Regions from separate parts of the Streptomyces sp. NPDC005962 genome, predicted to be linked through region 2. Evidence: riboswitches for the same ligand, from Rfam matches in the RefSeq annotation. Region 2 holds a riboswitch; the other holds the start of a gene.
The links. A riboswitch is a leader RNA that binds a small molecule or an ion and turns the genes downstream of it on or off. The one in region 2 is predicted to bind glycine.
Positions count from the first base shown of each region.

Region 1 (4,693 bases), on a different contig from region 2:
CCGAGCGCGTTGGCCGCGTATTCGGTGATGCCGATCGTCGACACGCCGTCCTGGTCGGCGGCCGACAGCCACTCGTGCTCCTTGCTGTAGCGCAGCTGCTGGGGGTTGCTCATGGTCCGATTCTCCTGGATAGGGGGGAGTGCTTGGGAAACGGGTCTTAAGCGGTGGGACGGATCGGTGGGGAGGGGCGGGCCGCAGGAGGTTTCAGCGCTCGCGGCGGTAGAAGGGGAGCGCGACGACCTCGTACGGCTCCCGGGTACCGCGGATGTCCACCGTCACGCCCGGGCTGCCGGGCGCGGCGTGCTCCGCGTCGACGTACGCCATGGCGATCGGCTTGCCCAGCGTCGGGGAGGGGGCGCCCGAGGTGACCCGGCCGATCTCCGAGCCGTCGGGGCCGACCACGGCGTATCCGGCGCGCGGCACCCGGCGGCCCTCGGCGACCAGCCCGGCCAGCGTGCGCGGCGGCCGGGCCTCGGCCTCGCGCGCCGCGGCTTCGAGGGCCTGGCGTCCGACGAAGTCGCCGGGCTTGCCGAACTTCACCACCCGGCCGAGCCCCGCGTCGAACGGGGTCGTGTCGGTGGACAGCTCATGCCCGTACAGCGGCATCCCGGCCTCCAGGCGCAGCGTGTCCCGGCAGGACAGCCCGCACGGCACCAGCCCCACCGGGGCGCCCGCCTCGGTCAGCGCCTGCCAGACCCGCTCGGCGTCGTCCGGCGCGACGAACAGCTCGAAGCCGTCCTCACCGGTGTAGCCGGTGCGGGCGATCAGGGCGTCCACGCCCGCGACGGTGCCGGGCAGCCCCGCGTAGTACTTCAGCCCTTCCAGCTCGGCGTCGGTCAGCCCCTTCAGGATGCCGGGGGACTGCGGCCCCTGGACGGCGAGCAGCGCGTACGCGTCGCGGTCGTCCCGTACGACGGCGTCGAAGCCGGTGGCGCGCTCGGTCAGCGCGTCCAGCACCACCTGGGCGTTCGAGGCGTTGGCGACGACCAGGAACTCCCGCTCGGCGAGCCGGTAGACGATCAGGTCGTCGAGGATGCCGCCCTCGCTGTCGCAGATCATCGTGTAGCGGGCGCGGCCCACGGCGAGCGCCGAGAGATGGCCGACCAGGGCGTGGTCGAGGGCGTCCGCTGCCTGCGGCCCGGTGAGAGCGATCTCACCCATGTGGGAGAGGTCGAAGAGCCCGGCGCGGGTGCGCACCGCGGTGTGCTCGTCGCGCTCGCTCCCGTACCGCAGCGGCATGTCCCAGCCCGCGAAGTCGGTCATGGTGGCGCCGAGCGCACGGTGGACCGCGTCCAGCGCGGTGCGGCGGGGCGTGGGCGGGGCGTCGGTCATGGTTCAGCTCCCAAGGGCATGTTCACGGCGATGACGGGACGGACGGGCCGGAGGGGACGACAAGGACGGCACGGCGTCCTCCCCATCTGTCATCGGAACCTGAGAGGTTCGCCGTGACCGTTCCCGCGTGGCGGGGCCGGCTCGGCTTGCACCTTGGGTGGAGCCACATCGAGGTGGCCCGCTTTTCAGATCTGCCTCATCCGCGCGGTATCAGGGGCCTGAGAGATTCAAGGGAGGACTTGCTCCTTCGGCGCCTCGGAAAATCCCGGCGACTGCCGGTGACCGAGGACTCTCCCGCGTGGATTCAAGCGGCCGGTATGCAGTTGGCGCGGACATCATCGCACGTCCGCTCCGGAACGGAACCCCTGATCTGTGAGCGGCTCTGTGAGCGGTGTCGCGCCGGGGCCTCCTTGATGGGCATTACCTTTTCTTGACACTCTCGGGGTACGGAGCCGCTTGACCGACCTTGGAGGACGATCACGGTGCACGGGCAGGGAACATACGCGACAACACCAGGACCCCTGCCCGCGCGGCAGGAGCGGACGGCGCGATCAGGCGGCACGGGCGGCGAGGGCGGCATGGGCGGCACGGTCAGGCCGGATCGCCAGGCCGCCGTGCACGACCTGCGCGGGGGCGGGGCGGGAGCGGAGCTGCGCTACCCGGCACGGGACCTGATCATCGCCTCGGGGCTGCCCGGCAGCGGCAAGTCGACCCTGATCAACCGGGTCGTCCCCGGGATCGACCCGAGCGGCGCGGCCGTGGTGCGGGTGGACTCGCAGCGCACCCGGGAGGCCTGGGAAAGACGCATGCCGCGCTGGCTGCCGTACGCCGTCTACCGGCCGCTGGTCCGCTGCGCCCACTACGCGGGGCTGCGCCGGGCGCTCGGCTCGGGCGCGAGCGTCGTCGTCCACGACTGCGGCTCACAGCCCTGGGTGCGCCGCTGGCTGGCCCGGGACGCCCGGCGCACCGGCCGCGGGCTGCATCTGGTCCTGCTGGACGTGGACCCCGCGATCGCCCTGGAGGGGCAGGCCGCCCGCGGCCGGGGGGTCTCCGGCTTCGCCTTCGGACGGCATCAGCGGGCGATGGGCCGCCTGGTGGCGCGGGTGGAGGGCGGGCGTCCGCCGGAGGGCTGTGCCTCCGCCGTGCTGCTGGACCGGGCAACCGCGAGCACGCTGCGGGGCATCTCCTTCGAGTGACGGCGACTCCTTCGAGTGACGGCGACCGGGCGTCAGGGCGCCGGGTGAGGGAAGTCCGGGTGAGGAAGTGCTGTGGAGATCACCGGGCGGCCCATGGCCTTCCGCCGTCCAGCCGTTAGGGTGCTGGTGCAGGTCGGACGAGATGGCGGTTGGGACGAAGATGAGTATTCCGGAGCACCAGGGCATAACCCCCGCTCACGGAGGATTTCCCGACGGCGCTTATCCCGCCTTCCCCGGCAATGAGCTGGAAGAGGTGCTCGCCGCCTCGGTCGGAGTCCCGGGCGCCGGAGCGCGGATCGTCGAGACGCTCGCCCGCAGCTATGTCTGGATTCCGCTGCCGAACGGCGGAAGCCCCGACAGCCCCAGCCTCGACCTGCCCACGGTGGAGATCGACGGCCAGGCGTACGTCCCCGTCTTCAGCTCGGAGCAGCAGTTCCTGCAGATCGTCGGCGGCCATATGTCGTTCACGGTCGCCCCGGCCACCGAGTTCGCCCGCGGGCTGCCGCCGCAGCTCGGCATCGCGGTGAACCCGGACGGGCCGGTCGGCGTCCCGCTGCCGCCGCCCGCCGTCGAGGAGCTGTGCAAGTCCGGGCGCAGCGCGCTGGACGGGCCCGCGCGCGGGGGCCGGGTGCGGCTGTTCGAGCCCGACTGGCAGGAGGAGCCGGTCGACTTCCTGGCCGCCGCCGGGATCGAGTTCGGCAGGGAGCCCGGGGTACGCACCGCGCGGCGCGCGCTGGCCAGCGTCGAGGGCGATCAGCCTGCGCTCTTCGTCGGGGTCCAGCTGGACGCGCCGGACCCGGAGGGGCAGGCCCTCGCGGTGGAGGCGCTCGGCCGGGCGCTCGGGACGGTGCCGGTCCCGTGGGTCGTTCAGCTCGTCGCGCTGGACGTCGCGCAGGGTGATCCGGTGGCCACGTGGATGCTGGAGCGCGTACGGCCGTTCTACGACCGTGACCTGTGACGCACTCCGGGGACGGCCACCGGGGCCCGTAAGCTGGTTGGATGACCAGACGGGGCGGGGCGCGTCCCGGTGAGTGCGGGCAAGGCCGAGAGAGGGGCGGACCCAGGTGAGCGCGGGCGCGGATTGGGGGGCGGCTGCCGGTCAGGTCGAGCGGATGCTGCAGCAGGTAGCTCCCGGCCGGTACGACGCCTACGAGGCGCTGCTGCACGCCCTCGCCGAGGGCCAGGTCTGGATGCTGCTGTGGAACGGCGCACCCGGCGACCCCGACGCCCAGTACGGGAACATGGACGTGGACGGCCACGGCTACGCACCGTGTGTGACCTCCGCCCAGGAACTCGCCGCCAGTGGCTGGAATCGCGCGCATGAGGTGGTGGACGCGCGCCGGATCGCCGAATCCCTCTACCGCGACCACTACGGCCTGTGGCTCAACCCGCACGCCGTCGGCGGCGGGGTGGGCATTCCCTGGCTCGATCTGCGCCGGATAGCGGGCGGGCTGGACCGGCTGCCCGCCGGTCCGCTGCGGCTGACCGAACCGGCCATCGAAATCCCGCAGTTCTACGCCCTGTTGGGGCAGAACGCGCACCGCACCGCCGCGGTGCGCTCGCTGCGCCGGGCCTGGGTGCAGCCCGCGCTGGGCGCCCCGTATCTGGCCATCGGGCTCGATCTGTACGAGAACAGCCAGCCGGCCGTGGAGTCGGTGCGGCTGATGATGCAGCAGTCGGTCGGCGTGGTGCCGGAGGGGCTGCCGGTCTCCACGGTCGAGCTGTCGGACGAGCACGACCCGGTGGCGATGTGGATGCGGGTCCACGCCCGGCCGTTCTTCGACCGGGACGCCTACAACGGCCCGCCCGCGGCGCCGCCGCCCCCGTCGTACGGGTACGGCTACCCGCCGCCCCGTCACGCGTACTGAGCCGCCGCGCCGCGTGTCCTGAGCCGCCGCGCCGCGCACCGAGCCGCCCCGCCGAGCCGAAGTCCCGCACCGCCTCACCGTGAAACCCCCGCGGTGGGGCGGTTGTTACTGATGCGTTCTCGGGTCACAACTGTCCGTATACCGGAACCGCTTACCGCACATCACGGTTAGGCATCCATTGCCCGTGGGTACTGGCGGGTGATCACAAACGCGATGAAGACTCCCGCTCCAAGGGGCGCGGTTCCTGCATTCCCGGATAACGACCCCTTTCGCTCACCTTGTGAACTTATGCCGCCA
Region 1 covers NZ_JBEXVE010000009.1:232,174-236,866, reverse strand. Annotated here, with positions in the region: gene gcvH (glycine cleavage system protein GcvH) at 1-113, opposite strand, end outside; gene gcvT (glycine cleavage system aminomethyltransferase GcvT) at 205-1,332, opposite strand; glycine riboswitch at 1,528-1,639, opposite strand; gene ABZ370_RS17825 (AAA family ATPase) at 1,815-2,528, shown strand; gene ABZ370_RS17820 (enhanced serine sensitivity protein SseB) at 2,689-3,486, shown strand; gene ABZ370_RS17815 (enhanced serine sensitivity protein SseB C-terminal domain-containing protein) at 3,641-4,396, shown strand.
Region 1: another riboswitch for glycine. It lies ahead of gcvT (glycine cleavage system aminomethyltransferase GcvT); the one in region 2 lies ahead of gcvP (aminomethyl-transferring glycine dehydrogenase).

Region 2 (4,693 bases):
GGGCCCGGTGTAGAGCACCTGGTAGTGCGGCTCCAGCCGCTTGGCGATGTAGTTGGCGCCGAGCACCGCGGCCTGGGTCGCGTGGCGCAGTCCCTCGGCGCCCATCAGCCGGATGTACGCCCAGGAGATGGGCAGGATGCCCGCCGAGCCCCACGGCGCCGCCGAGACCGGGCCGACGCCGGTGGCCGGGCCCGCGGCGGGCTGCAGCGGGTGGTTGGGCAGGTACGGCGCGAGGTGCGCGCGCACCGCGACCGGGCCGACGCCCGGGCCGCCGCCGCCGTGCGGGATGCAGAACGTCTTGTGCAGGTTGAGGTGGGAGACGTCGCCGCCGAACCGGCCGGGCTCGGCCAGCCCGACCAGCGCGTTGAGGTTGGCGCCGTCCACGTACACCTGGCCGCCCACGTCGTGCACGGCCGCGCAGATCTCGGTGATGTGCTCCTCGAACACCCCGTGGGTGGACGGGTAGGTGACCATGAGGACGGCCAGCTGGTCGCCGTGCTGCTCGATCTTGGCGCGCAGGTCGGCGGCGTCCACCTCGCCGTCCTCGCCAGTCTTGACGACGACGACCTTCATGCCCGCCATCACGGCGCTGGCCGCGTTGGTGCCGTGCGCGGAGGACGGGATCAGGCACACCGTGCGCTGCGGCTCACCGTTGGCCCGGTGGTACGCCCGCACCGCCAGCAGCCCGGACAGCTCGCCCTGCGATCCGGCGTTCGGCTGGAGGGAGACCTTGTCGTAGCCGGTGACGTCGGCCAGCCGCTCCTCCAGCTCGCGGATCAGCGTCAGATAGCCATGGGCCTGCTCGATCGGCGCGAAGGGGTGCAGCGCGCCGAACTCGGGCCAGGTGACCGGCTCCATCTCGGTGGTCGCGTTGAGCTTCATGGTGCAGGAGCCGAGCGGGATCATGCCCCGGTCCAGGGCGTAGTCCCGGTCGGCCAGCCGCCGCAGGTAGCGCAGCATCGCGGTCTCGGAGCGGTACTGGTGGAAGACCGGATGGGTCAGGTACGTGTCCGAGCGCAGCAGCCCCTCGGGCAGCGCGTCGGCCGCCGCGGCGTCCAGCTCGTCGACGCCGGACCCGTCCCCGCCGTCGACGCCGAAGGCGGACCACACGGCGGCCAGCTGGGCGCGGCCGGTGGTCTCGTCGCACGCGATGCCCACGTGGTCCGCGTCGGTCAGCCGGAGGTTGACCCCGGCTTCCCGGGCGGCGGCGACGACATCGGCGGCCTTGCCGGGGACGTGTGCGGTGAGGGTGTCGAAGTAGGCGCCGTGCACCAGCTCGACGCCGCCCGCCCGCAGCCCCTCGGCGAGGACGGCGGCGTAGCGGTGGGTGCGGCGGGCGATGCCCGCGAGCCCGTCCGGACCGTGATAGACGGCGTACATTCCGGCCATCACGGCGAGCAGGACCTGCGCGGTGCAGATGTTGCTGGTGGCCTTCTCGCGGCGGATGTGCTGCTCGCGGGTCTGCAGCGCGAGCCGGTACGCCTTGTCGCCGTCGGCGTCCACCGAGACCCCGACGAGGCGGCCGGGCAGGCTGCGGGCGTGGGCGGCGCGCACGGACATGAACCCGGCGTGCGGGCCGCCGAAGCCCATCGGCACGCCGAACCGCTGGGTGGTGCCGACCGCGATGTCCGCGCCCAGCTCACCGGGCGAGGTGAGCAGGGTGAGCGCGAGCAGGTCGGCGGAGACGGTGACGATCGCGCCCAGCTCATGGGCCCGCTCGATGACCGGGCGCGGATCGCGGACCGCGCCGGAGGCGCCCGGGTACTGGAGCAGCACGCCGAAGACACCGCGCTCGGCGATCTCGTCCGGGATGCCGTCGGTCAGGTCGGCGACCACGACCTCGACGCCGGTCGGCTCGGCGCGGGTCTCGATGACCGCGATGGTCTGCGGCAGACAGTCGGCGTCGACCAGGAAGACGCCCTCCTTGACCTTGCCGACGCGCCGCGACAGCGCCATGGCCTCGGCGGCGGCCGTGGCCTCGTCCAGCAGCGAGGAACCGGCGGTGTCCAGGCCGGTCAGGTCGGCGACGACGGTCTGGAAGTTGAGCAGCGCCTCCAGCCGGCCCTGGGAGATCTCCGGCTGGTACGGGGTGTAGGCGGTGTACCAGGCGGGGCTCTCCAGGACGTTGCGCAGGATCACCGGCGGGGTGAAGGTGCCGTAGTAGCCGAGGCCGATCATGGACGGCAGCACCTGGTTGCGGTCGGCGAGCGCGCGCAGCTCGGCCAGGACCTCGGCCTCGCTGCGGGCCGTCGGCAACCGCAGCGCCTCGGCGCTCTTTATGACCTCGGGTACGGCGGCGGCGGTCAGCTCGTCGAGGGAGCCGAAGCCGACCTGGGCGAGCATCTTGGCCTGCGCTCCGGCGTCGGGGCCGATATGGCGCTGCTCGAATGGAGTACCGCGCTCCAGATCGGCGAGCGAGATGCGGTGGGTGGTCATCTGCGGGGGCCTCCTGGTCTGCACGACCGGCGAGGGGCACCGCGGCTGCGGGTGCCCGGACGGCCTCCCCCTCTGTCATCTCAACCTGAGAGCTTCACCGGTCCGCGTATGGCCTGACCGGCTTTCACCGTCGGTGAGGAGGGGTTCCGGAGCTGTGCTCCCCGTGGCCCACCCTGCTTTCCAGAGTGACCTCACCCGCGCGGTACGTGTGCCTGAGAGATTCCGGGGAGGATTTGCTCCTTCGGCGCCTCCGACATCATTGTCGAAGGACTCTCCCGCACGGGGTCTGCAGCCACAGCCAGCGTACCAGCGCGTCTACCACCGGGAGGGGTTGGGCGCCGGGTGCTCGAGTGGCCGCGTACGGGGATGTGGCTTTTGGTAGGTATCAATGGATCACCGCCACCTGTGGGAGAGAGCGTGCAGACGGACATCGACCCGCGGACCCTGATCGGCCGCAAGGCATTCGACCGCGAGGGCACCAAGATCGGCACCGTGGACGAGGTCTACCTCGACGACGCGACCGGCGAGCCCGAGTGGGCGGCGGTACGCACCGGCCTGTTCAGCCGGGACGTCTTCGTACCGCTCGAACCCAGCGAGGTCGTCGGCGACGCGCTGCGGGTCCCGTACGACCGGGCGCTGATCAAGGACGCCCCGGACCTCGGCGTCGGCCGCCACCTCTCCCCGGAGCAGGAGCTGCAGCTGTACCACCACTACGGCCTGGACGTAACCGGCTGACCCCACCCATCCCGGCGCCCCGCCCCACCTCTGTGTCCCGCCCCACGCCCGGGGGCCTGCGCTGCGTCGCCACTGTCCGCCCCCGCACTCGCGTCCTGCCCCGCGCCACGGCGCTCGCCCTCGTCACCGCGGTCCCGCCCCGCACTCGACTCCCGCACGGCCCCGCCGCCCGTCCCCGCGCTCGTGCCCTGCCCCGCGCCACAGCGCTCGCCCTCGCCACCACTGCCCAGCCCCGCGCTCGCGCCCTGCCCCGCGCCACGGCCCTTGCGCTCGCCACCGCTGCCCCGCTCCGCGCTCGCGCCCTGCCCCGCGTCAGGGCCCTTGCCCTCGCCATCACGGTTCCGTCCTGCGCCTGTCTCCCGCCCTGCAACGCCACTGACCGGCCCCACGCTTACGTCCCACCCCGCGCCACGGTCCTTGCTCGCGTCGCCGCTTTCCGGCCCCACACTCGCGCCCTGCCCGGCGCCACGGTCCTCGCCCTCGCCTCCGCTGCCCCGCCCCGCGCTCGACTCCCGCCTGGCACCGCCGCCCGTCCCCGAACTCGCGCCGTGCTTCGCACCACGGTCCTCGTCCTCGCCACCGCGATTCCGCCCCGCGGCTGTCTCCCACCCCACACCGCCACGGCCCGGCCCCGCGCCCGTCTCCGGCCCGGCGCCGCCGCCCTGCCCCGCCCTCGCGCCACGGTCCTTGCCCGCGTCGGCGCCGCCCTGCCCCGCGTCGGTGCTGTTCGGCGGCGAGGCGGCGACCTGGCCGGTGTCCGGCTGTTCCGTCTCGGCCTCGCCGTTCTCGGGGGGTCGCACCAGCGGGAGGGGCTCGCCTGGTTCGAGGGCCGGGTCGTCCACGGCGAACGTCCGCACCCGGCCGGGGCGTGACCAGGGCTCCTCGAACCGTATGGTCACCCGTCCCACCCCGCTGCCCTGCACCCAGCCCGCCCCGTACTCGGTGTGCCGCACATCGGTCCCCGGCAGCCAGACGCGCGGCCTCCCGGCGTCCTCAGCGGCCCCTGAGAGGCCCTGGCTCTCCGGCTCCGGCGCCTCGGAGCCCGGGGCCCTCCCCGGGCCCTCCAGGGCCTCGTGGGCGGCCTGGGCCGCCTGGGCCGCCTGGGCGAAGAGATCCTCCTGCGTGTAGTCCGCGAGCCCCGTCACGCCCACCCCCAGCAGCCGCACGCCCGCCGTCGTGTCCACCCCGTCGATCAGCCGCGCCGCGGCCTCCTTGACCACGCCGGGGTCGTCGGTGGGCCCGCGCAGGGTCTCCGAACGGGTCAGCGTCGAGAAGTCGTACCGCCGCACCTTGATCACGACCGTGCGCCCGGAACGGCCCGCCTCGCGCAGCCGCCGCACACAGCGGTCGGCCAGCCGCGCCACCTCCAGCTGCACCCGGGTGCGGTCGGTCAGGTCGACGTCGAACGTGTCCTCCACCGAGACGGACTTGGCGTCCCGCTCGGCGACCACCGGCCGCTCGTCCCGCCCGCTGGCCATCAGGTACAGCGACGTCCCGTGGGCCCGGCCCAACAGCCGGACCA
Region 2 covers NZ_JBEXVE010000028.1:115,958-120,650, forward strand. Annotated here, with positions in the region: gene gcvP (aminomethyl-transferring glycine dehydrogenase) at 1-2,436, opposite strand, end outside; glycine riboswitch at 2,627-2,724, opposite strand; gene ABZ370_RS34520 (PRC-barrel domain-containing protein) at 2,854-3,171, shown strand; gene ABZ370_RS34525 (DNA polymerase IV) at 3,147-4,693, opposite strand, start outside.